Linked DNA regions of Paraglaciecola psychrophila 170. The main gene of each other region encodes a partner of the protein of the gene in region 2 in a complex. Links are inferred from orthologs where the notes say so. Each region holds a gene or a part of one and is shown on either strand. Other genes may lie near its edges. The genes, in order: nlpI and prc.

Region 1 (12,526 bases), 1.8 Mb from region 2 along the record:
AGCGAATAGTCATGCCAAGTGCGACGGTCAGCAATAGATTGTGGGGTTCCTACCGGAGTGCCTCCCAGAGTAGCTATTCGCTCTGCGATGGTGTCGGTCATCTTGCGTACTGCTTCTACTTGGGGATCTAGCATTTCATGAACGCCGATGAAATTGGGGCCAACAACATTCCAATGAACGTGCTTTAGCGTAAGGGCTAAATCGACCAGCGCTACCATACGATTATCTAACGTAGATATTGTTCGATCAGTAGACGTTTCGTCCATGCCTGGCACTCTGAATTTCGTTGCTTTTTGCTGATTGCTTTTATTACTTATGGTCATTATTTCTCCTGTATGGTTCAAAATAACCGGAGAGGTATAACTTGCCAAAATCGGCAAATGCGCCTCTCCTTGACCTAATCACACTATCAAACTCGCAAGCTCTTTGTCAAATAAGAGAAACGTCTTGGTTATCTGCGTAAAACATTCATTAAGTCTGTAAAAAAGCATTAACCGCAGCGATACCGGCATGGTAATCATGTTCTAAACCCATGTCTGAACTACCTAAGCGTTTAATCAGAAGATGGTCTTTAGAAAAAATTGGAGTGAGTTCAACATCGTCAAGAGAGTCAGCGATAGAGGAAAGCTCTTTGCGATAAGCTTGCTCATGCTAGACCAAGTAATCGATGGTTTTTGGGCAATACCCAGACGAATAAATCCATGACTTTAGTTTTTTTAGCCAAACTGACCGGTCATGAAAATCAGCATTAACAGTGCAAATAATAACTATTTTTCGAGCACCGCGGCGATAGGCCTCACGCACGGGTGACAGCGCAGCAAGACCACCGTCAAGGTAGTAATCAGTTTGAGGCGCTTGTGCCTTATTAAATGAATGAGCAGTTAACTTAGGGGTGAATTTAACTCCTTTTCTACATAAAAAAGGTAATGCACTCAAACTTTAAGCAATATTCGCCAATGATTACTATTGCAGTTTGGGCGCAAAAATAACCTTGCCTATCACGTGAATCTGTCGTTATGAACAATAATTCTCGTTTCGCCAATAATTCCTTTGCCTCCGCAAAGTCTAAAGCAAATCTAGCCTGAATAGTTTTATCAAAGTACCAATCCAAATCCACAACATTGCCTCCAACTAATCCACGACCTAGCTTATAAAAACGTTTTTGACGAGATAAAAAGCTCATGATATTTTGCGAGCCTGATGGCGACCCTATAAATAAATCTAAAGGATAGAAATCATTCTCTAATAACGTATCTAAGACACCTGCAGTGAATATTCCTCGTTGACCACTACCCTCAGCAATCAGTGCTATTTTCACACTCAAATCAAATCGCCCTTCTATTGTTGACCTTACGCTTTGTAGTTCGTAAAAATACTTCCCCAACATAGAGTGATGGCACAACATACGTATTTTTTGCCCCCTTCGATTTCGTGGCCTACAGGGTCAGGTTCGTTGAAAACCAACGTAGCCGAATTTCCTACAATTCTACCCCCTTCCCTATTCCCTATTCCCTATTCCCTATTCCCTATTCCCCCAAAAATGAACTCTTCCTCTGTACTAAAGTGTTAGGTATTTATTAATAAAACCCCGCTAAGGTTGTTTCACCTCAACAAACAACAAGTTCATCATGAAAAAAATAATCATTGCTGCAGTTGTTTTATCTCTTGGTTTAATTTCGCCCTTTGTACTCGCCAATAGCTGCAAAGACCCAGTGGTACTAGTACATGGCAACGCCGCAACGCCGGCTAGCTGGGACAATACCTTCAACCTGCTGTTAAGTCAGGGTTACTCCAGTACAGATATTTACCGTCCCAATTGGGGGTCGAAAAACTGCGCCTCATGTAACAATCACAGTGGCAGCGAAGAAACGCTAGTCAGGCAGGCAATCAACGATGCTATCGCCAATTCCTGTAGCGGCCAAATCGATGTTATAGGACATTCTATGGGCGCAACCTTGGCAGCTCAGCAGATTAGCAAACTTGCTGCAGCATCATATGTCGATACCTTTGTGGGCATTGCAGGTGCGTTCAGGGGCCTGTATAGCTGCGGTATCTATCCATTTAATGTGTGGAGCTCAACCTGTGGTTATTATGGTTTATCCATCCAAAGTCCCTTTCTGGACAGCTTGTATGGTGAGCACTTGGGCGACAAGATTTACTCAATCAAGAGTAATATCGACCAAATCGTCTGTGCAACCGGTGTCTGCGTTGTTTATGGTGTGCATAGCAGCAGTATTTGGAATGAAGATGCTAGCTTCACCTACTCTCTTGGCCATTTTGGCTTACAAACCGACACAGCACAAAAACAGATCGATTTAATCCAATAAAACAACAAGGGGACACCAAAAATGGCATCCCCTTACATTTTTTTGAATTAGTTACATGGACACCCATCGTAACAACTTACCGGATATAATAAATACCCTGCAATTGCATATCCAACCTAAATATAGAATCCAATAATCCAGTATCAAACGACATATTGAGCAACTCTAGTTTCCAGTTGCTAACATTCCTTTTAAACAGCCATTATTTGAAAATAATTAACGGGCTAAAATATTGGATAATGCGAGATATTTTTAGCTTTAGGTTTATCCCTAGCCCAAGTGCCAGAAGTATTTCTTTGTTTCACTTCAAAAAGCTTAAATTAATACCGAAACAACTTTGCTTAGATTGCGGTAAATAGTAATGGGTCCTCTCAAAATAAAAAACTAAATTAATAAACCAACATGAGAAAACGGATGTTAACCAAGAATACTTAGCTCATTGCTATCGCCAACTGTTACAGGTGTTCAGCAACACTTACAAAGGGCATCAAGGCGACAAGTTAAAGTTTCTTACCGAAGGATTATTACAGGCTGGTAAATCACTTGGCTTTTTTAGCCGGTCCGATGCCGCAGAACTGATGAACATGGCGAACATTGAAGTGTTTGGCCAAATCATTGAAGAACACGAAAATCACAAAAAAAATAGTAAAAAAGACCCTTGATTGACGACGACAGCGATTTTTTCAACATTCCAGCTTACGAGCGACCTAAAGAGTCTGCCGTTAAAAATGTTGTCTTAGTATGACGGTTATCATCCTGACTCAAACCATCAAATACAACAAAACCCGCAACATACTGTGATTTTGGCAACCGATTGACCGCTTGGGATTCACTCGTATCTTCCATGATACTCGCCCTGCGGGCAGGCGGAGCCTGTGCAAATTGTTCCATACATTTTGTGTGAAATACATCCATGTATTTCATCGCTTCGCGACTATGCTTTAAAGCGCATGTCCACCAAAAGTTGCAGGAGCAACTTAGAACAGCTTTAGCTGGCCTGCGAAGCAGGTGAACCACATGGACGTGGTGAATAAATTTGTTCCTGACAAATTTGTCGAACCGTGTGGGCTCTCATCCCGACCAGCACCAACAAATACAAAAAAGCCCCGCTAAATCTAGCGGGGCTTTTTTGTATTTGGCGGAGGGGGTGGGATTCGAACCCACGTTAGGTTTAACCCTAAACACACTTTCCAGGCGTGCGCCTTAAGCCACTCAGCCACCTCTCCAAAACTTTTACAATCTTTGCCTGTTTATTTAAGTTGGGTTGATTCAACTTGGCGCTTGGCTTGCGCTTTAATTATTACCGTTTTGTAGTCTGCTGCAATTTCTTCGCAGAAGCTGCTGCTACAAAAGAGGCGCGTATGTTAGGGAAAACAGCTTGGCTGCGCAAGTAATAACTGCAGCCAAATTGATGATGTGATGATTTATTAGCCACATTAGGTCTAAATAGCATACAAAAAGCAGCTGGCTGACGATAATTAGCCTAGTTACTCTGGTATGACTATCTTGCCGTTGATGACCATAATACAGTCCATGCCTGCATTTTGGGCGGCTTGACGGCCTACTTCGGTATCTTCGAAGACCACGCACTCGTTTGGCTGTAAGCCCATGTTTTTGGCGACGGTTATGAACGTTTCGCCATGGGGTTTTCCATGAGTGACATCCGTTGCAGTCACAACGGTTTCAAGACGTTCTAGCAGGCCAGTATCGGTGAGCATGCTGATGGCGTTATTTCGCTCTGAGCCGGTACCTACCCCCATTTTAAGTATGCCTTGGTAACGTAGCATCACTTGGAATGTATCGTCGATAACGCTTGGGCTATCTTTAAGGTCGAGAAACGCTAGGCGTTTAGTTTCAGTGACCTGGTCTAAGTCATGGCTTAGACCATGTTTTTCATTCAGAAGTTTAACAATATCTCTGGTAGGCACGCCACCAAGGTTATGTATGTACTGTCCGTCAAAGGGATAAGCATATTTTTCACAGGTTCGTCGCCAAGCTAGGCCGTGTGCGCCCATTGAATCAATCAAGGTTCCGTCCATATCAAACACTATCCCTTTGTAGCGGCTTAAATCTGGCATTACACTCACTCCTAATAATTAAAATACTACAGTTGTATGAGGGCTATAAATGAAAAAGCCAGCTAAGCTGGCTTTTATCTTGTTAATTTATCTGGCTAAATAACCCAAAACAAGCGAACTAGGCGTTACCCGTCACTTTCATTTTTAATTGAGCTGAAAAGTCGAGCATACGGTTTAAAGGCACTAAGGCGCGTTGGCGCGTGGCTTCATCCACAAAGATTTCGTGGCCACTGCTATCGGTTAATGATTGGTGGATAGCTTGCAAACCATTCATGGCCATCCATGGGCAGTGGGCGCAGCTTTTACAGGTTGCGCCATTGCCGCCTGTTGGAGCTTCTAATAATATTTTACCCGGTGCAGCTTGCTGCATTTTGTAAAATATACCGCGATCGGTAGCCACGATAAAATGGCTATTCGGTAAGGTTTTAGCTGCATTGATCAACTGAGTGGTTGAACCAACCGCATCAGCTAAAGCAATCACACTAGCAGGCGATTCGGGGTGTACTAAAACCGCCGCATCAGGATAGAGGTGTTTCATATCTATCAGCGCTTTAGCTGAGAATTCGTCGTGTACGATACATTCGCCTTGCCACATCAACATATCGGCGCCAGTCTGTTTGGCAATATACGCGCCTAAATGGCGATCCGGTGCCCAGATAATTTTTTCACCTACCGAGTCTAAATGTTCAACAATTTCTAAGGCAATACTTGAGGTGACAACCCAATCAGCACGGGCTTTGACCGCTGCTGAGGTATTGGCATACACCACCACTGTGTGATCAGGATGGGCATCACAAAATGCAGAGAATTGGTCAACCGGGCAACCCAAGTCTAGTGAGCATGTTGCTTCTAGGGTGGGCATTAATACGGTTTTTTCTGGGCTGATAATTTTTGCGGTTTCGCCCATAAATCTTACGCCAGCAACAATTAGAGTATCGGCTTCGCAGTCACGTCCAAATCTGGCCATTTCTAATGAGTCAGAAATACAGCCGCCAGTTTCTTCGGCTAAGGCTTGGATTTCAGGATCGGTGTAATAATGCGCAACCAACACAGCATTTTTTTGCTTTAGCAGCGTTTTGATTTGCTGAACGTATTGTTGTTGTTGCAGATTACTCAGCGCAACGGGCTTAGCTGGAAAAGGGTACTCAATGGTTTTTACAGAAAATAGCTTTGACATATTTTTTAAGGCACTAGATGGTACTGATAAAACGTCCAAGTAGTATACCCATTTGTCATGTAATTAACATATTAGCGCGTTAAAGATTATTGGCATGATTGGCAGAAGGTGAAATGTACTGCTGGTATCTCGCTCGCCAAAACTGACTTTCTGGTAAGTTATTAGATTGTTCGTATAGCTGAGCAAAATTAATATGTGCTGACGGTTGATTAGGTGTGTTTTGTAATTGCCTTTGCCACGCAGTTAGATAATGGGCAGGGATATAGGCAGTATCGTGATATTCCATAAAGGTAAGCCGCTTGGATGCTTTAAACGCTTGAGTGGAATGGTTATCACAAGTTCTTGCAGCAAATAAGTCAATATTATTTTGCAGACCTATTGATTGCCAATACTCTCGGTCCGCCTTTGATTTGTCTACTTGTTTAAATACGATATTGGGTGCGTCGACCCCAGCACATACACGTTTTGCTAGTGCTTCGCTGAGTGGGTATTCATCGATAAAACCTGAAAAGTGGGCTAATTCGTGAATAAACACGTCGTAGGTGTCTTGGCGATCTAAAAACATAATACCGTTGTGTACGTTGGCTTTGCCTTTGTCGGCAAACATCACTAAGTGGGTAAAAGGTAAACTTTTTAGTTTTTCGGCCAGTGTTATTAGTTGGCAACCTAAACGACCGCTTTGGTGCCAATTTTCTTCACAGCTAATATCAATGGGATCAAACCAAGTCACGTCATAGATACAGATGGCTAAAGCGTTTAGGCGTGTGTCTTGGGCAAAACGTGACCTAAAGTATTCAGCTTGCACAAGAGATCCTATATCTGGCGTCACAAACAATAGTTTTTGCTTACAGTTATCAGGCAAAGTAGATAGTTGTTGCTTAAAGTCAGAGTTTCGATTTTTATTAAAGGCAGTGGTGTGATACTGATACAACTTAGCTAAAGACTGTAGATCCTGATTCAGATTTTTAGACCCAAGTGATGAAAATACTTTTGCTGATTGTTGGTATTTTTTATCACGCCATAGCGCCAGGCCATCGGCAAGTTGTTGTTCCGCCAATTCATTAGGCAATAGCTTTGTAACAAGCAGATTTTCTGGTGCAGGGGGGATATCTAGAAAATAGTGATTAAGCATTAACCAAGCAGGAACTAGCACACATACTAAGGCTATTCCCCACTTGGTAACAACAGGCATTTTTATTGGGTTTGTAGCTCGTTTGTGGTGTTTTTATTGGCTTCATCACGCAATAAATTAAGTTCTAGACGAGCATAACGGTGTTCAACATACTCAAATACGTTAGTACTTAACGCGAGTTTAAAATAGTTTGATGCTACACCTCTGTTGCCTCTTGCAGAGTGGTATTTTCCTAAATAGAAATAGGCTTCGCATAGTCTGTCAGTCAATTGCTGTTGGCTGGTGACACCAATGATCAAGGTGTTTAAGAGTTCACCTTCAGTTGTTCTTTCAAGATACAAATCAACTAATTGAGTTGCCCAGTTGTCTTCATCTAAATTTTTACGTTGCTGAGCTAACTCAATCATTGCCTGTGGTTTATCTATTTCACTGGAAGCCAGATAACTCCAAAGGGCACGATAAGGGTCGGAAGCATTTTTGTTATAAAACGTACCAAAATCACGAACTGCCAAATCCGGACGGCCACCATAATATAAGGCAATGCCACGGTTTAAGAATGCAAATTCCATATCTGGATTAATATCTAAGGTGGCATCAAAGGCTTCATAAGCTTGGATGAAATCCATTTGCTGAGTGTAATGTACCCCCATAGAATTATAAGCTTCAGCCAGATCAGGTTTTAGACGGATCGCCAGATTAAAATCGTATTGAGCTAACCCAGACAAACCGACACTGTCATACAAGGTGCCGCGCTGATGTAGCAATTGTGCCTTTTGCTCGTCTTCCAAGTCGGTGTTAGCCAAAATATGGCTATAACGGGCAATGGCAAGTTGTGAGCGCGGGTTCATAGGTGCAGGTTCGGCCAATAACAAATTGCCCATTTGCCTGCTTTCTTGTATTGAGCCGCTGTTGGATACACAACCAAATAAGAGTGAGCTGAGTAAAATGATGCTGCTGAGACGTTTATACATAATAAAAGAAAAGTTTTACCTGAAAATAGATTACTTGTATGACACTAACTTTGTGCCTAGGTTTCACTACAACCCTTTAAAATAGTCAAAAAACAAGAACAAGTGATGTATCGTAGAGTCGCTTATTTCACTGTAAAAGTAAAGTTACCGCAGTACCTGTGCTGTTAAAATGTGAATTAAACTTGAATCTATTACCCAAAATAAAGCAAACTACGCGGCCGATTTAAATTTAAAGTTTAATTTTTATGGCACTTGACTTAACAGCCGAACACAAAATGCTTTTGGCACTAGCCACTAAAGCACAAAAAAATGCCCACGCACCTTATTCAAATTTTCAGGTGGGCGCAGCCATTCTGGATGAAAACGCCCAGCTGCATGCCAGCTGTAATGTTGAAAACGCTGCCTACCCGCTAGGTCAATGTGCCGAAGCAGGCGCCATATCCGCTATGATTGCGTCTGGTAGTAAACAGATTAAACACATCCTCATCGCCAGTCCTAACGATAATTTCTGCCCACCATGTGGCGGTTGCCGTCAAAAAATCGCTGAGTTTGCGGATACCCAGACAGAGGTACATTTGGCGACCAAAGATGGTCAACTCAAAACTGTTAAGTTTACAGACTTGTTACCTTTGGCATTTGGGTTTGATAAAGAATAGCGGAGCTGTTTTAAGGATCTTTGGTATACAGACTAATAACTATATACAAGTGGTAGCCATGGCTACCACTTGTATATAGTTATTTTGCTACACCACTGTTTTGATTGTCGCGATGAATCTTAGCCCAAGTATTAGGCATTAAGCCGTTACTACCAGTGTTAATAGCGACTAACTTACCCGTTGCATTACTTGCCGATAAATCGGATTCAGATAATGTACCTATATAGGCAATCCCCTGACTATCAATTACCGGTGACGACCAAGTTACATTGGCTTTTAAATCATACTGCCATGCAAGCTCACCACTAGATTTGTAGGCATAAAATAAATTGGTCTCTGATGAAAAGTAAATATTTCCGCTGTCGTCTAATGTTGGCGACACATACACATCGCCAGCAATAGAGGTTTTCCATTTAACCGCTTTGGTGTTTAAGTCCAATGCGTAAAACTCACTATCCACATTATTTTTATGTGCCAAAATAAAGCGTATCCCTTGACTCGTCTATGGCCACTGATGAGCGAATATGGGGAGCTTCAAGCACTTGTGGATTGGGTAATTCAAAACGCCAGCGCAATGCTAGGTTATCGTCAAAACTATATAAAATGCCTGCTTCCGATCCAAAATATATATTATTATTGGAGTCAATGGCGGGTGTTGATAACACTAAGTCCCCTTCAAAGGTAACAATATCTGCAAACTGACCAGTGAGTTCGTAGCTACTTAAATCAAGTTTGAATAGCCGACCTTCATCATAAAATACCAATTCCCCCTTATAATTGATGGCACCATTTACAAAACGATCTTGACGACCACCACAGTTACAAAGTCGCTTAAATAAAGTGTCACCTGTTTGGGCATCAAAGGCAAAAATGTCGAGACCGGTGTAGATCACCTGATTTTGGTAGGCCACAACTTTGGATAAACCCGAGCCCGTTTGAGAAGGGTAATCAGATACCCGTTTTCGCCATAGTTGTTGGCCATTATTATCAAGCGCGACTAAGTCACGATAAGATTTTTGGAACTCACTTGTGCGTTTATCAGCCGTAAAGTAGATATTATTGTTATGTACCACAGGACTTGAACGCACCTCTTCGCTATTGGGTAAGGTAGGCCTAGGTAAACAGCGCCCATACCTCCTTGCCCTAACTTTTTGATCAGTTTGTACAAGCCCGCTTGTTTTCCAGCAAGGTTATGAATGATGTTGTCTTCAACTAATAACTCTGCTTGTTGACCAATCAGTGTGCCAAAAGAGGTCTGATTTTTGTTTTCAACATGGGCCGCGATCAAGGCTAACACATCGGCATAAAACCCATGTTTTTGCTCAATAAAACCTGGCAGGTTCTTAAGCATATTTTCTTCATCGATTGCGAATAAATGAAGAAATAGTGCCAGAGGGTTAGCAAATGTCATGCTTGTCCTTTTTCCATTTTTTATTGGTTTAGCATTGTGTGCGTAAATACGCCTTGGCTGTCGATAGTTCGTTATATACTGTTGATTTATTAATGCCTCACTCAGTTTTCACATCTTCAATGTCATAACCAAGAAAATAATGTAGTAGGGCAACTTTGTAAGACCGAGGTGACAGTGTTTGGAGTTTTGTCAAAGCCGCATCAAACAAATGGTAGGGTTCGGGGTCGTCTATCTGGATCAAAGCTCTGTGATATATGCCTGCTCCTGGGTTCTTTTTTGAGTCGATTTAGCTTTGAGATCATCAAGTAACATCCATCTGACAGACGATGCTAGAGATAAGAAAACTGCTCTCTATTATCGAAAATCTCACTGGGTGGTGTAAGACTAGCCAATACGTCATGCAACAAAGATGTTGTGTTAGGTAGTTGACCGATAAGATTTTGCGACGCGCTCTTCTTGGCTTTAGTGGAGATTTGTTTTTTGACTATGCCTTTCAGATGATAATAGATGATACAGCGTAATTGGTTCGCACTATCTAAATCATTGTCCACTATCCAACGGTTTAATATTTCGGTTAAGGGCTGCTCTTCCTCATTGGTAAGACTTGCGTGTTGCTGATCCATTTTTGTTGTTATACAAGCATTATAATTGTCAGTCTATCCCTTGTCTAATTCAAATCTATAACAAATTAACAACACTTAACACAATGAATATTATGATTTTTTATTCTCACAAGAAAATTAAACTCAAAAAAATAGCCGCTGTTTTTAAGCTGCGGCATTGTTTATAAACTCATGACATCTACATCGACATAGGTTTAAACGGCAAATCTCGATAACGTTTACCCGAGGCTGCAAATACGGCATTTGCTAATGCCGGCGCAAATGGGCCTAAGCCAGGTTCACCTAAACCAGTTGGTTTAAAGTCATTTTCGGTGAAGTGCACATTAACCTGAGGCATTTCGTTGATTCGCACTACGGGGTAATTATGGTAGTTTGAGTTAACCACAGCGCCATCTCTAAATACCACTTCAGTCCGCAATGACAACGACATGCCCATCACTATAGCACCTTCCATTTGTGCTCTAGCACTGTCAAGGTTTAACACTTGACCACAATCGACTACTGCGTCCACTTCAAGCACTTTGATGTCGTCGCCATTAACTTCGACTCGAACAGCCATAGCAACGTAGCTGTTAAAGCTAAAGTGCACCGCGATACCGAGTCCTTGATTACTCGGTAACTTGTCTCGGTTAGCCCAGTTAGACATTTTGGCAGCCATTGCAAGGGCACCTTTTGAGCGTGCGATTTGTTCAGCTTGTTCAGCGTTTTTGTTGTTGTCGTAAATGCTGTTTAATAAGCTAACCGTATCTTGTTTAGTTTTGTGAGCTAATTCATCGGCCGCACTGCCAAAAGCAAAGCCATAAAAAATGGCGTAAACAGCGCGGTACCAACCGATACGCGTATGCGCAATGGCTTCACCTGATTCGCTGCGATAATTTGCTATCCCAAAGGGATGGTCATCAATATCGCTCAATGCACTTGCCGGTGCTCTGTCAAGGGATGGGTCGAACAATGAAGCAATAGCGGGGAAAGCGGCACGGTGCAACCACCCAGTAACATTACCGTCTTTGTCCACTGCAGCTTCAATGTGCTGAGCGTTAATCGAGTGGTAATAACCGGTACGCATATCTTCTTCACGAGACCAAATAAGTTGCACCGGCGCATTCACGGCCTGGGACAACACTGCGGCTTCGTGCACGTAATCACACTTGAACTTACGCCCAAACGCACCACCAGCCATAGTCACATTGACGTAGATATCTTTTGGGTCGCGCTCTAGGTATTGCGCTAATACTTTTTGAATATCGCCGGGGCTTTGTGTGGCTGCCCATACTTCACAGCTATCTTTTTGGACCCACACCACGGAAGCATTGGGCTCCATGGGTGCGTGAGACAAATGCCCGCCTGTGTAAGTGGCTTTCATCACATGCTCGGCTTCTGCAAAGGCTTTAGTAATATCACCGCGCTCGGCTGCAAGCTGTGCTGGGCTTTCAACATTTTTGACTAGCTGCGCTTTATACGCCTTAGAGTCGTAACTTTTATGCTCACCTAAATCCCATTCAATATTCAGTTTTTTAAGGGCTTGTTGAGCAGTCCAGGTGTTATCTGCCACAACGGCCACGCCGCCAAGCGATCCAAAAGGCACGTTAAACCTAGGGATTTCAATTATATCCAGCACACCTTTGACTGCCATGGCTGCAGTTTTATCGACACTTTTTAGCTTGCCACCCATCACTGGGCAGTGGGTCATGGCGGCATATTTTAACCCGGGCATTTTGGTGTCCACGCCATAGGTTAATTTACCTACTACGATGTCGCCTTGGTTGTGCCTAGCGATGTCTTTGCCTATATATTTAAAATCTTTCTTTTCTTTTAGGGTGACGCTATCTGGCACAGCTTCATTAGCGGCAAGGCTTGCCAAATCGCCATAGCTGAGTTTTTGTTGATTGTTGTTATTGATAACAAAGTGGTTTTCAGCCTTACATTCTGCAGCTGACACACCCCACACTTTTGCTGCAGCCGCCACTAACATAACTTTAGCTGCGGCGCCTGCTTCACGCATAGGAATATACATAACGCGAATACTGGCCGAACCACCTGTGGCCTGAGGACCATATTTTTCTTCGTTACCTTCACCTTGTTTAATGCTCACCCGCGTCCAATCGGCTTCAAGCTCGTCGGCTACTGCGGCAGGTAATGCAGTGCTGATAC
Region 2 (12,509 bases):
GATGCGTATGTGGGAAACTATCGAAACCTACATGCAGCGTAAACAACCGCTGATAATTGTGGCAGGTGCTGATTATGGGCAAGGTTCTTCTAGAGATTGGGCAGCCAAAGGAGTGCGATTAGCAGGTGTAGAAGTGATTGCTGCTGAAGGTTTTGAACGTATTCACCGCACTAATTTAGTCGGCATGGGCGTATTACCCCTTGAATTTAAACCTGGAATCACTCGTCATACTTTAGGCATAGACGGCACTGAAACCTACGATGTCATAGGTGATTATGCCGCTGGTGCCACTTTAACCTTAAATATTACCCGTAAAAATGGTGAGCAAATGCAAGTCCCTATGACGTGTCGTTTAGATACTGCTGAGGAAGTACGGGTTTACGAAGCAGGCGGTGTACTGCAGCGTTTTGCTCAGGATTTTCTTGAGTCTACTGTGGCATAACGAGTAGAATTCTAAAGGACATAAATATATGAGTCATAAACCACAAATAGGTGTTGCTGCAACGTACATGCGCGGCGGCACTAGCAAAGGTGTTTTTTTCAAGTTGACTGATTTACCCGTATCTGCACAGATACCCGGTGAGGCAAGAGATAAATTGTTACTTAGAGTGATCGGAAGCCCCGATCCCTATGGCAAACAAACTGATGGAATGGGTGGTGCCACTTCAAGCACCAGTAAAATCGTAATTTTATCTAAAAGTACTCAGGCTGATCACGATGTAGATTATCTGTTTGGACAAGTATCAATCGATACCGCTTTTGTAGATTGGAGCGGGAATTGTGGCAATTTAACCGCAGCCGTTGGTTCATTTGCCATTAGTCATGCATTGCTTGACGCCAATCGTATTCCTGAAAATGGTGTATGTGTAGTACGTATTTGGCAAGCTAATATCAACAAAACTATTATTGCTCATGTGCCTATTACTGATGGATTGGTTCAAGAAACAGGTAACTTCGAATTAGATGGTGTGACCTTTCCAGCAGCCGAAGTTAAAGTGGAATTTGTTGCCCCCGTTGACGGTGATGAAGCCATGTTCCCTACCGGCAACTTGGTTGATGATTTACATGTGCCAAATGTGGGTGATTTTAAAGCCACGATGATCAATGCGGGTATTCCTACTATATTCCTAAATGCTGAAGCGCTAGGGTATGCAGGGACTGAATTACAAGAAGCCATTAACGGTGATGCACAAGCTCTGAACCGTTTTGAAACTATTCGCGCATATGGGGCGCTAAAAATGGGCTTAATTCAACATATTGATGAGGCTGTTAGTCGTCAACACACTCCCAAAATTGCTTTTGTAGCGAAACCAGCAGAATATCTCACTTCGAGTGGGGAAACGGTCGATAGCCAAACTATTGACTTGGCAGTCAGAGCGCTTTCAATGGGTAAGTTACATCATGCCATGATGGGCACTGCAGCTGTTGCGATAGGCACAGCTGCAGCTGTTCCCGGCACCTTAGTTAATTTAGCCGCAGGCGGGGGGGATATTGAGTCTGTTACTTTTGGCCATCCTTCTGGAACATTGAAGGTTGGTGCGCAAATCGAATTCCACAATGGAACATGGACAGTAAATAAAGTGTCAATGAGCCGAAGCGCAAGAAAACTAATGAAAGGTGAGGTGTATATACCTAGTGATTCTTTTTAAATTGATCATGTCTGTTAATTCCTTTGATAAATATGCAGAGCAATAATCAGCGTTTTAAAAGGTCAAAAATTGACACTGAACTTTTTAACATTTATGACTATCGCCAGCACGTTTATTGTTACCGGTTGTAGTCACCCCGAAGAACAACGTAATAAATTGGAACAAAGTCTACCTATGACAGAAACCGTCGCAGAACCCCCCTTGTGGTTAGAAGAAGTAGAAGGTAAGCAAGCTTTAGATAAGGTGAATGCTTGGAATAAAGTGACTTTAGATAAGCTGACGGCTGATAAACGTTATGCTCAGTATCTTGATTCTGGATTAGAGATAGTCAATGCCAAAGATAAAATCCCTTATGGCACTTTCCGAGGTGGTTTTGTTTACAACTTTTGGCAAGACGAAAATCAGGTTCGAGGCATGTTGCGAAGAACCACTATAGATGAATACACAAAGCTTCATCCTAAATGGCAAGACTTGTTAAGCATTGATAACCTTTCTACATCAGAAGATAAAAATTGGGTGTTCAAAGGTACACAATGTTTGGAGAGTGATTACGACCGTTGCCTATTATCCCTTTCTGATGGTGGAAAAGACTCTGTCGAAATACGTGAGTGGGACCACTCCAAACAATCTTTTGTTGAGAATGGATTTTTTATACCAGAATCGAAAACCGGTGTGAGTTGGAAGGATATTGATAATATCAATATTGCCACTAACTGGGGTGAAGACTCTCTAACTGAAAGTGGCTACCCTTATATTATCAAGTCATTACAAAGAGGGCAGGCACTTTCACAAGCAAAACAAATATTTGAAGGCGAAAAAACAGATGTAGGTGTATGGCCTGTTACTATTAAATTTGGTGACAAAAATTTGAGTATAGCGGTGCGCTCCGTCACATTTTTTGAATCGTTATATTTTTGGCTTCCTGATGACGGAAGTGATGCGGTTCAATTACCTTTACCTAAAAAAGTAGCCGTGCAAGGTGTTTTCAAAGGGCAACTTGTGTTGTCACTCAAGCAAGAATGGTCTCCACAAGGTATAAAACAAGCTTTTAATAGTGGCGATCTGGTGTCCTTTGATTTAGAGCATTGGCTGCAAAAGCAAGAAATAAAAAACTTACAATTAGTTTATCATCCTGAGGAACGAGCCACTATTGATAGTGTGTCGATTACAAGTAATAAATTAGTTTTAACCTTGTTAGAAAATGTAGTCAGTAATGTATATATTTATGATTTTGATAAAAAATGGTCACATATAAAATTGGCGATGCCTGAAAACGGTTCAATGTCTGTTTCATCAGCTAATATTGATAGCGATATCATTTTTATTAATCAAGAAAGTTTTGTGGCGCCTGATACCTTATTTAAAGTTGATATAAAAAATATAGATATTATTGCGATTAAATCTATTCCAGCCCGTTTTGATGCGTCAAATATTATAGTTGAACAATTTGAAGCCAGTTCAAAAAACGGTGAAAAAATTCCCTATTTTGTAGTCAGACATAAAGACATTCAATTTGATGGCACAAACCCTACATTGCAATATGCTTATGGTGGCTTTCAGGTGTCACTTAAACCTAGTTATTCAGGGTTACTTGGTAAAAACTGGCTCGAACAAGGCGGCGTTTATGTATTGGCAAATATTCGTGGTGGTGGAGAATTTGGTCCAAATTGGCATCAAGCAGGTCTTAAAACTAAACGTCAGGTTATTTTTGACGACATGATTGCTGTGGGTGAAGATATCATCCATAAAAAAATCACTTCATCTAAACGCCTAGGCATAATGGGTGGGTCTAATGGTGGTCTGTTAATGGGAGTTATGTACATTCAAAGGCCAGACCTATGGAATGCAGTTATCTGCCAGGTACCTTTGTTGGATATGTTGCGTTATCACAAATTACTAGCAGGGGCTTCCTGGGTTGATGAATATGGTAGCCCTGATGTCGCTAATGAACGCGCATTTTTAGAAAAGATATCGCCGGTGCATAACATTGACCCAAAGGGTGACTACCCTTCAATTATGTTTGTTACCTCTACCAAAGACGATAGAGTGCATCCTGCTCATGCAAGAAAGATGGCTTACCTGTTAGAAAAGCACGGTCATGATTTTGAATATTATGAAAATATTGATGGAGGACATTCAGCGTCGGCTAATCTTCAAGAAAGAGCAAATAGAACCGCTTTAGAATATACTTTTTTATCTCAAAAATTAATGGATTAATATCCTTATGGCAGCTTAGTTATGAAGTCGCCATTACAATAACAGTAGCTTAAATTGATTCATTCTATGTTCATAGCTGCGAATGCATCATAATTGAAATTGATTCAAAAATGTCTGTTTATCGAGGTTATATATGCGTTTATGTTTTTTATTTTTGTTCACGTTAATGATTGGCAGTGCCAGCGCTAAAGACCATACCAATGAGCAACAACATAGAACAATTGAAGTCTCAGGAGTGGGTAACATACTTAGTGTTCCCGATCGCTTTAGTTTTAGTTTGTCAATTGAACAAAAAGGTAGAGTGGCATCAGAATTAAACAAGGCAATCGTCGAAAAAACAAATTATGTGGTACAGGCTTTAATGAAGATCGGAGTCGATAAAAAGGCAATTCAATCATTACAAGTACAGTTTAATCCTTGGGTTGAATACAATGATAATAAACGCGAGCAAAAGGGTTTTATATTAACCAGACAAGCTACAGTCACCTTGAAAACCTTAACCCAATACGAACAATCTATAGACGCGGTATTGAGTCTAGGTGTCAGTCACATTAATGAATTTAGTTTCACAAACAGTCAAGCTGATGAAAATTATCGAGGCGCATTAAAACATTCATTGTTAAATGCAAAGCAGCGCGCCACCGATATGGCTAACGTGCTGGGCTTGAAATTAGCGGGTGTAATATCCATATCTGAGCAATCAACAGGAGACGTCGCGCCAAAAGCGATGGGTATGCGACAGTTACAGGCATCTGAAAGCTACCAACCCGGAGAAATGACGACACAAGCTAGGGTAAAAGTTATTTTTGCTCTAAAAGAAAGTCATAATTAGTTACATTTTAATTAGGGTTAGATTAATGGCAGAAAACAAGCAGCAACACTATTCAGAATTGGCTCAACAGATAGAAGCAATAGTTGCTGGAGAAAGTGATTTTGTCGCCAATATGGCGAATATTAGTGCGATTCTTTATTGGGGTTTAGATAACGTCAATTGGGCTGGGTTTTATTTAGTAAAAGAAGGGCAATTAGTTCTTGGACCATTTCACGGACAACCCGCTTGTATTCGTATCCCAATCGGAAAAGGTGTGTGCGGAACCTCAGTATCAGAAAACTGCATTCAATTGATTGACGACGTGCATCAATTTTCTGGTCACATTGCTTGTGATGCCGCATCTAATTCAGAAATAGTGTTGCCGATCCGCCATAATAATCACATCGTCGCAGTATTGGATATAGATAGCCCAAATATAAGACGATTTGATCTTGAGGATAAAACAGGGTTGAGCCAGATCGTAGAAATATTGCAAACAACTTTATACAATGCAGACGAAGAAGAAACTAGGGGAGTTGTTTAGTGAAACATACAATAGATATTCAAGTTGTGCTAGCCACTGTTGAAGACATGGATTTTTGGGATGAGAGGGCGAGTGAAGCAACGGATAGGATGAATACTATTCTTCATATGCTTTACGATAAGGCACATGAAGACATAAATTCCACCTCTTTAGAGAACATGATCCAATATATTTGGGAAAATTGGCGAGAAGATGCGCATTTACTTGATATAGATGAAGATGATTTGTATGACTGGGTTGACCAGCTTCTAGCAACTTGGGATGATGAGCACCAAGAACCCCGTTAACACACTAACTAACTAGAAGACTGAATGGACAATCCACAAAAATTTTCAAACAGCAAAGAAGTCATTGGCTTTTTAGTTGATCAATTCCCCGCTTGTTTTAGTAATAAAGGTGATGCTAAACCTTTAAAGATAGGTGTTTTTCAAGATTTAGCTGAGCGTTTAGAGAATGATGATCGAGTTAGCAAAACGCTACTTCGATCATCATTAAGACACTACACTAACAGTTGGCGTTACCTACACAGCATCAAAAAAGGTGCGCAGCGTATTGATTTAGATGGCAAAGATGTAGCTGCTATTGAGGATGAACACGTCGAACACGCTAAAAAGCAACTTGATGAAAGCAAAGCCAAAGTTGCAGAACAGCGTAAAGAGCTGAAAGCTGCCGGTGCTGATGTAAAACCTAGTTACAAAAAGAAAGAAGCCCCTAAATTTAAACCTACTTCTAAGGTAGTGATTAAAGAGCAAGTCAAGGTTAAGCAACCACCCGCTGAAAGATTAGAGCAAGAACATATTGTCGCAGGAACTTCTGTGACCGTTAAGATTGGCAAGAGCCCGATGCCTGCAACTATTACTGATGTCAGTAAAGATGGTATTCAGGTGCAACTAGATACTGGAATGGTGGTCAAAGTTCAATTGGAAAACTTGAGGTTGGCTCGTTCAAAGAGGTAATAAATGATTAAATCAATTCGAATATCTGTGGCATCAGCTTTATTGGTGATGAGTTATGGCTCTATAGCAATAGAGAGTAGTTTGGGTGTTAAAGACTTACCCAAATTGACCCAAGAGTCGCAACACGTAGCGTCGGCAAAAAGAGTGACCTCGCAATTTCTACGCGCCCACTATAAACAAATTGATTTAGACGATGAGTTGTCGAGCAAAATATTTGATCGCTTCATTCGTTCTTTAGATTTCAATCGTAATGTTTTTAGTGCTGAAGACATTAAGCGTTTCTCTGCCTACAGAGTCAAGTTTGATGATGCGATTGAGCGGGGTAACTTAAGTATTGCTTATGAAATTTACCAGCTTAATATGCAACGTCGTACTGAGAGATATGAATACGCTTTAAGCTTGTTAGATAAAGAATTTAACTTTGAATTACCCAATGACACGTTTACCTATGATCGTGAAGAAGCACCGTGGGCTAAAAATAATAGCGAATTAGACGAACTATGGCGTCAAAGAGTCAAATATGACGCGCTTAATTTAAAGTTAGCCGGTAAAGATTGGCTTAAAACCCAAGAGTTGTTGACTAAACGCTATCAGCGTGCGATCAAACGCCTAACTCAAACGTCTAGCGAAGATGTTTTTCAAACGGTTATGAATTCGTTTGCCCGCAGTATTGAAGCTCACACTAGCTATCTATCGCCACGCAATGCAGAACGTTTCCAGATGGAAATGAATCTCTCTTTTGAAGGTATAGGGGCAGTATTACTCAGCGAAGATGATTTCACTACCATTCGCAGTGTTGTGCCTGGCGGTCCAGCAGATTTATCTAACAATATTAAGCCTGAGGATAAGATTGTTGGTGTTGCCCAAGCGGATGATGAATTTGTTGATGTTATTGGTTGGCGTTTAGATGAAGTCGTAGAACTGATCAAAGGGCCAAAAGGTAGCATTGTAAAATTACAAGTTGTTAAAGGGTCATCTGAAACTTCAGTGCCAGTAGTGGTTACACTTACCCGAGATAAAATAAAATTAGAAGATAGAGCTGCAAAATCTGAAGTTTATATCCCCAATGATGGTCCAAATAAAGACCAAAAATTAGGTGTTATCTCAATTCCTTCTTTTTATAACAACTTACACAAAGACGTTGAAAAAGAAATTGACAGTTTAAATGAACAAGGCGTACGCGGCATTATTGTTGATTTGCGTGGCAACGGCGGGGGGTCATTAACAGAATCAACTCTACTTTCAGGCTTGTTTATAGATAAAGGCCCTGTGGTACAAATTCGTGATGGCGCTGGACGAATTCGACTTGAAAAAGACGTTGATGGTAAAGTGTTCTATGATGGCCCACTGACTGTATTGGTTGACCGTTACAGTGCATCTGCTTCAGAAATATTTGCGGCCGCTATGCAGGATTATAATCGCGCTTTAATATTAGGTGAACAGACCTTCGGAAAAGGCACTGTGCAGCAGCACCGACCTTTAGGCCGTATTTATGACTTGTACGAAAATCCATTGGGTAGTGTGCAGTTTACTATTGCCAAGTTTTATCGGATAAATGGCGGCAGCACTCAGCATAAAGGTGTTATTCCAGATATTTTGTTCCCATCTGTAATAGATCATGCCGATTGGGGAGAAAGCCAAGAAGAAAATGCCCTCCCTTGGGACAGCATTGCAAGAGCCAATTACACTACTTTTGGCGAAAATAAAAATACTGTTAAAGGTCTAACCGATTTGCATAACCAAAGGATTAAGAAAGAATTCAATTATATATATGAAGATGTAGAGCGTTACAAAATTAAAAAGGAAGATAAAACGATTTCTTTAGTTGAAACAGAACGTCTTAAAGAAAAAACTGAAATAGAAGAACGTAATCTTATGCGCACTAATGAACGTCTGGTTCGTCTCGGTTTAGAGAAAGTTGACAACTTGGATGACTTACCGGAGGAACTAGAGACCGTTGATCCGTTTTTAGAGGAAGCGGCGAATATTACTTATGACGTATTGACTATGGGCAAATACGCCATTAATAACAAAAAATAATAAACAAAGGGCTGCTATATGCAGCCCTTAACGATTCAATAATAATAAAAATAATAAGAAGGGCTACACATGGCTGCACGTGGAGAATTTTCATCCCGAATGGGATTTGTGCTGGCTGCCGCTGGCTCGGCGGTAGGATTAGGTAATATTTGGGGGTTCCCAACCCAAGTTGCCAGTAACGGTGGCGCAGCATTTGTGCTGGTCTATATTGTGTTAGCTTTTCTTCTAGCTTATCCGGTGCTGATGGCTGAATTAATAATAGGTCGCTATACTCGTTCAAATATGGTCGATGCATTAGGCAAAATATCAGGCAGTAATATCGGTCGAGCAACCGGTGTGTGGGGATTTGTTACTGTTTCATTAATTCTTTCTTTTTATGCATTAGTCGCGGGGTGGATGTTATCTCACTTCTTGCAAACTATCAGCGATATGCTAGGGCAAGATGCTATTTCAACCTGGTTAGTCTCATCTTCTTACACTCGGGATATTCTTTTTTGCGGCATCTTTCTTTGTTTAACCGCTAGTATTGTTACTGGAGGGGTGAAACAAGGTATTGAATTGTGGTCAGTTCGTTTAATGCCCGCTCTCTTTATTATTATTGTTCTGTTGATTATTTATGTATCTACATTAGATGGTGCGGTAGAGGGGTGGAAAGCTTACTTGCTACCCAATTTTAGTTTGATTATGGATCCTGATTTGCTAATAAGCGCCATGGGACAGGCCTTCTTCTCCATGTCTTTAGGGGTTGGTACCATGTTGGTATACGGTTCTTATGTCAGTAAGAAAGAAAACTTACCTACTCTTGGTGCTTCAGTTGCATTAGTTGATATTGGCGTTGCTATTTTGGCTGGAATGCTAATTATCCCTGCAATGTATGTCGCGCTGCACAATGGTGTGAAAATATTTTCTGATAGTGGAGCTTTAATTGAAGGTCCCAATTTGATTTTTGCGGTTTTACCTTCATTATTTGAAACAATGGGTACCGTAGGAGTATATGTAGCGTTTGTGTTTTTTGCATTAATGATAATAGCTGCTTTAACGTCTTCAATATCCATGCTCGAAGTTCCTGTTGCTTATGTTGTTGAAAGTAAAGGCATAGAAAGAAAACCGGCAGTATGGGCTTTAACGCTTTTGGTATTTATAATCAGTTCAACTATAGCATTTAATATGGGGAGCTTATTTGGATTCGTCATTGACTTAACCACTAAGTATAGTCAACCTTTACTTGGATTAGTGTTATGTATATTTGCTGGATGGGTATGGAAACGTGATCAAATATTAGCCGAACTAAAACATGGGAATCAACAGGTAGAGCACAGTATATTCTGGAAGATTTGGCCTTGGTATGTGCGTTTTGTATGTCCTGTGGTTATCGCTATTATGTTTTATCGTTCAATAACGGCTTAGTTCCGTTTCATCGTTTTCAACTTCGTTTTGATCTTTCAGGATAGTAATTATTTATGACCATTGAAAAACCTAAAATAGAAGCATCGTTATCTGATGCACTTATTCCTATTGTAATCTTAATCACTCTGTTAGGTGGTTCAGTATATTTGTTTGAAGATAATTCTTCTTTTGGCCCAAACCAAATTGCCTTATTGGTCGCCATGGGCATTGCAGCTATTATTGGCCTAAAAAATGGTTACAGTTGGGACGATATTGAGCAAGGCATTATCAAAGGAATTTCTCGTTCGTTAGGTGCCATTCTTATCCTGTTGGCTGTTGGCTGTTGGCTCATTAATTGGTACTTGGATGTTAGCGGGTACCGTTCCAACCCTTATTTATTATGGCTTAGACCTGTTGAACCCTTCAATGTTTTACGCCGCCAGTTGCCTTATTTGTGCCATAGTCGCCATGAGTATTGGTAGTTCATGGACTACAGCGGCGACGGTGGGAGTCGCTCTGATGGGCGTGTCAATCGGTATGGGCATGTCAGATGCAATCACCGCAGGTGCCATAATTTCAGGCGCTTATTTCGGTGATAAAATATCACCACTTTCAGAAACGACTAATTTGGCACCTGCTATAGCAGGTACAAATTTGTTTGAACATATCCAATACATGCTGTGGACAACAATACCCAGTATTGTAATTACCCTTATTTTATTTGTAGTGATTGGTTTAGGAGCAGATGTACCTGAATCATCCAGTGGCATCAAAGAGATGCAAAGTTTGTTGCAAAAAGAGTTCAATTTAGGTTTGCATATGTTGATTCCTTTGTTGGTACTGTTAACTATGGCTATAAAGAAAGTACCTGCATTTCCAGCAGTAGCCATAGGAGCATTATTAGGTGGCATATGGGCTGCGATATTCCAACCTGAAGTTATTGCAAGCTTAGCCGGGGAGGGGGTAAGCGCACTTCGAGGTTCAATCGTTGTGGTATGGACTGCACTGTTTGATGGTGTATCTTTCTCAACTCCCAGCGATACGTTAAACGATTTATTAAGTCGCGGTGGAATGTCGAGCATGCTGAATACTATATGGTTAATTATGTGTGCCATGACCTTTGGTGCAGTATTAGAAAGAGTGGGGCTGCTTAAAAGAGCAGTAAGTGCATTTTTGAAAGGCGCTACGTCGGCTGGTGATATGATCACTCGGACTATTTTAACCTGTATTGGCACTAATATTATTACTGCTGACCAATATATGGCAATTGTGATGCCTGGCAGAATGTATAAAAATGAGTTCGAAAAGCGTGGATTACATCAATTGAATTTATCCCGTAGTTTAGAAGATGGCGGTACCTTGACGTCTCCACTGATCCCATGGAACACTTGTGGTGTTTACATGCACGGTGTATTGGCCGTCAACCCGTTAGATTATATTTTCTATACCTTTTTTAATTTGATTAACCCAGTGTTAGCTATTATTTATGCTTACCTAGGTATTAAAATCTTACGTATACCTATTCCTGAACTTGATCAGGAACCATTACCAACAAAAGTTTAATATGCAGACTTGTTGTTTGCCAGCAAGTCTAGTATCTCCTGTTAAATCTTGTTCATTTTTGAGGATATGATGTCCACTATTATACCTGCAGTAAAAAAACGCGCCGACTACCGTCAGCCTGACTTCTTAATTGATCACGTAGATCTAGAATTCACCTTGATTGAAACAACCACAAAAGTGATTTGTATTTCAAAGGTCACCAGAAACGGATCACATAATAAACCTCTTATCTTAGATGGCGAAGGTATTCAATTATCTTCAGTGTGTATAAATGGCACTGAGGCTGCTGATTATCAGCAAACAGATACATCACTTACAATTGATATTGATACTGATACATTTGAATTACGTATTGAAAGTATTATTAATCCCAAGGATAACTCTAGTTTAGAGGGTTTATACCTTCAAGCTGGCGCGTATTGCACTCAATGTGAGGCGGAAGGTTTTAGGAAAATCACTTATTTTCTAGACAGACCTGATGTACTTGCAACCTATGATGTTAAAATTATCGCTGACAAAGTTAATTTTCCCTTTTTACTTTCTAATGGTAACAAGGTCGACTCGGGTGATTTAAGTGATGGTAAACACTGGATAAAATGGTCAGATCCTTTTAAAAAACCTTGCTACTTATTTGCCTTAGTGGCGGGTGATTTTGATCTTTTGGAGGACAAGTTTGTTACTCAGTCAGGTAGAACTATAGCCTTAGAATTATTTGTTGATAAAGGTATGCTTGGTCGAGGACAACACGCACTTGACTCACTTAAAAAGGCCATGAAATGGGACGAAACTGAATTCGGTCTTGAGTACGACCTGGATATTTACATGATAGTTGCTGTCGACTTTTTTAATATGGGGGCCATGGAAAATAAAGGGCTTAACGTATTTAACAGTAAATTTGTGTTAGCCGATGCACAAACCGCTACTGATGAAGATTATTTTAATATTGAAGCTGTTATCGCACATGAATACTTCCATAACTGGACTGGCAACAGAGTGACTTGCCGTGATTGGTTTCAATTGAGTTTAAAAGAAGGGTTAACTGTGTTTCGTGATCAGCAATTCAGTGCTGACATGTCTTCGCCTATTGTTAACCGTATTCAAAATGTCAAAGTTATTCGAGAACGTCAGTTTGCCGAAGATGCAAGTGCTATGTCGCATCCTATCAGACCTGATGAAGTGATAGAAATGAATAACTTCTATACTGTGACAGTCTACGACAAAGGCTCTGAAGTAATCAGAATGTTATTTACACTGTTGAGTAAGACAGGTTTTTTAGCAGGTATCAAACTGTACTTTAAGCGATTTGATGGGCAAGCGGTGACTTGCGATGATTTTGTGCAAGC

What was found.
Region 1: the proteins of prc (region 2) and nlpI are in contact, whole or in part, in a solved structure (PDB 5WQL), measured with the Escherichia coli proteins. The link is inferred for Paraglaciecola psychrophila 170 from one-to-one orthologs.

What each region holds. Positions count from the first base shown.
Region 1 is NC_020514.1:4,615,644-4,628,169, forward strand. The notes cover bases 5,732-8,667. They hold nlpI (lipoprotein NlpI), read right to left. Parts: upstream 7,686-8,667; coding sequence 6,777-7,685; downstream 5,732-6,776. Other genes in these bases: C427_RS20245 (hypothetical protein), read right to left, coding at 5,732-6,774; cdd (cytidine deaminase), read left to right, coding at 7,931-8,341; C427_RS20260 (PQQ-binding-like beta-propeller repeat protein), read right to left, coding at 8,421-8,667. In the rest of the region: DNA starvation/stationary phase protection protein Dps, read right to left, coding at 1-323; C427_RS28600 (hypothetical protein), read right to left, coding at 472-618; C427_RS28605 (patatin), read right to left, coding at 911-1,318; C427_RS20215 (esterase/lipase family protein), read left to right, coding at 1,629-2,327; C427_RS20220 (hypothetical protein), read left to right, coding at 2,789-2,989; C427_RS20225 (hypothetical protein), read right to left, coding at 3,024-3,242; C427_RS20235 (beta-phosphoglucomutase family hydrolase), read right to left, coding at 3,815-4,405; quinolinate synthase NadA, read right to left, coding at 4,524-5,582; more of C427_RS20245, read right to left, coding at 5,662-5,731; more of C427_RS20260, read right to left, coding at 8,668-8,819; C427_RS20265 (PQQ-binding-like beta-propeller repeat protein), read right to left, coding at 8,809-9,414; C427_RS20270 (hypothetical protein), read right to left, coding at 9,339-9,752; C427_RS20275 (hypothetical protein), read right to left, coding at 10,082-10,375; C427_RS20280 (xanthine dehydrogenase family protein molybdopterin-binding subunit), read right to left, coding at 10,554-12,526. UniProt on the Escherichia coli protein: May be involved in cell division. May play a role in bacterial septation or regulation of cell wall degradation during cell division. Negatively controls the production of extracellular DNA (eDNA).
Region 2 is NC_020514.1:2,771,744-2,784,252, reverse strand. What follows is about bases 5,780-8,698. They hold prc (carboxy terminal-processing peptidase), read left to right. Parts: upstream 5,780-6,180; coding sequence 6,181-8,217; downstream 8,218-8,698. Other genes in these bases: C427_RS12155 (sodium-dependent transporter), read left to right, coding at 8,287-8,698; proQ (RNA chaperone ProQ), read left to right, coding at 5,780-6,177. Also shown: Fe/S-dependent 2-methylisocitrate dehydratase AcnD, read left to right, coding at 1-442; 2-methylaconitate cis-trans isomerase PrpF, read left to right, coding at 471-1,649; C427_RS12185 (prolyl oligopeptidase family serine peptidase), read left to right, coding at 1,719-3,866; C427_RS12180 (SIMPL domain-containing protein), read left to right, coding at 4,000-4,698; C427_RS12175 (GAF domain-containing protein), read left to right, coding at 4,724-5,221; C427_RS12170 (hypothetical protein), read left to right, coding at 5,221-5,508; more of proQ, read left to right, coding at 5,533-5,779; more of C427_RS12155, read left to right, coding at 8,699-9,624; pepN (aminopeptidase N), read left to right, coding at 11,236-12,509. UniProt on the Escherichia coli protein: Involved in the cleavage of a C-terminal peptide of 11 residues from the precursor form of penicillin-binding protein 3 (PBP3). May be involved in protection of the bacterium from thermal and osmotic stresses.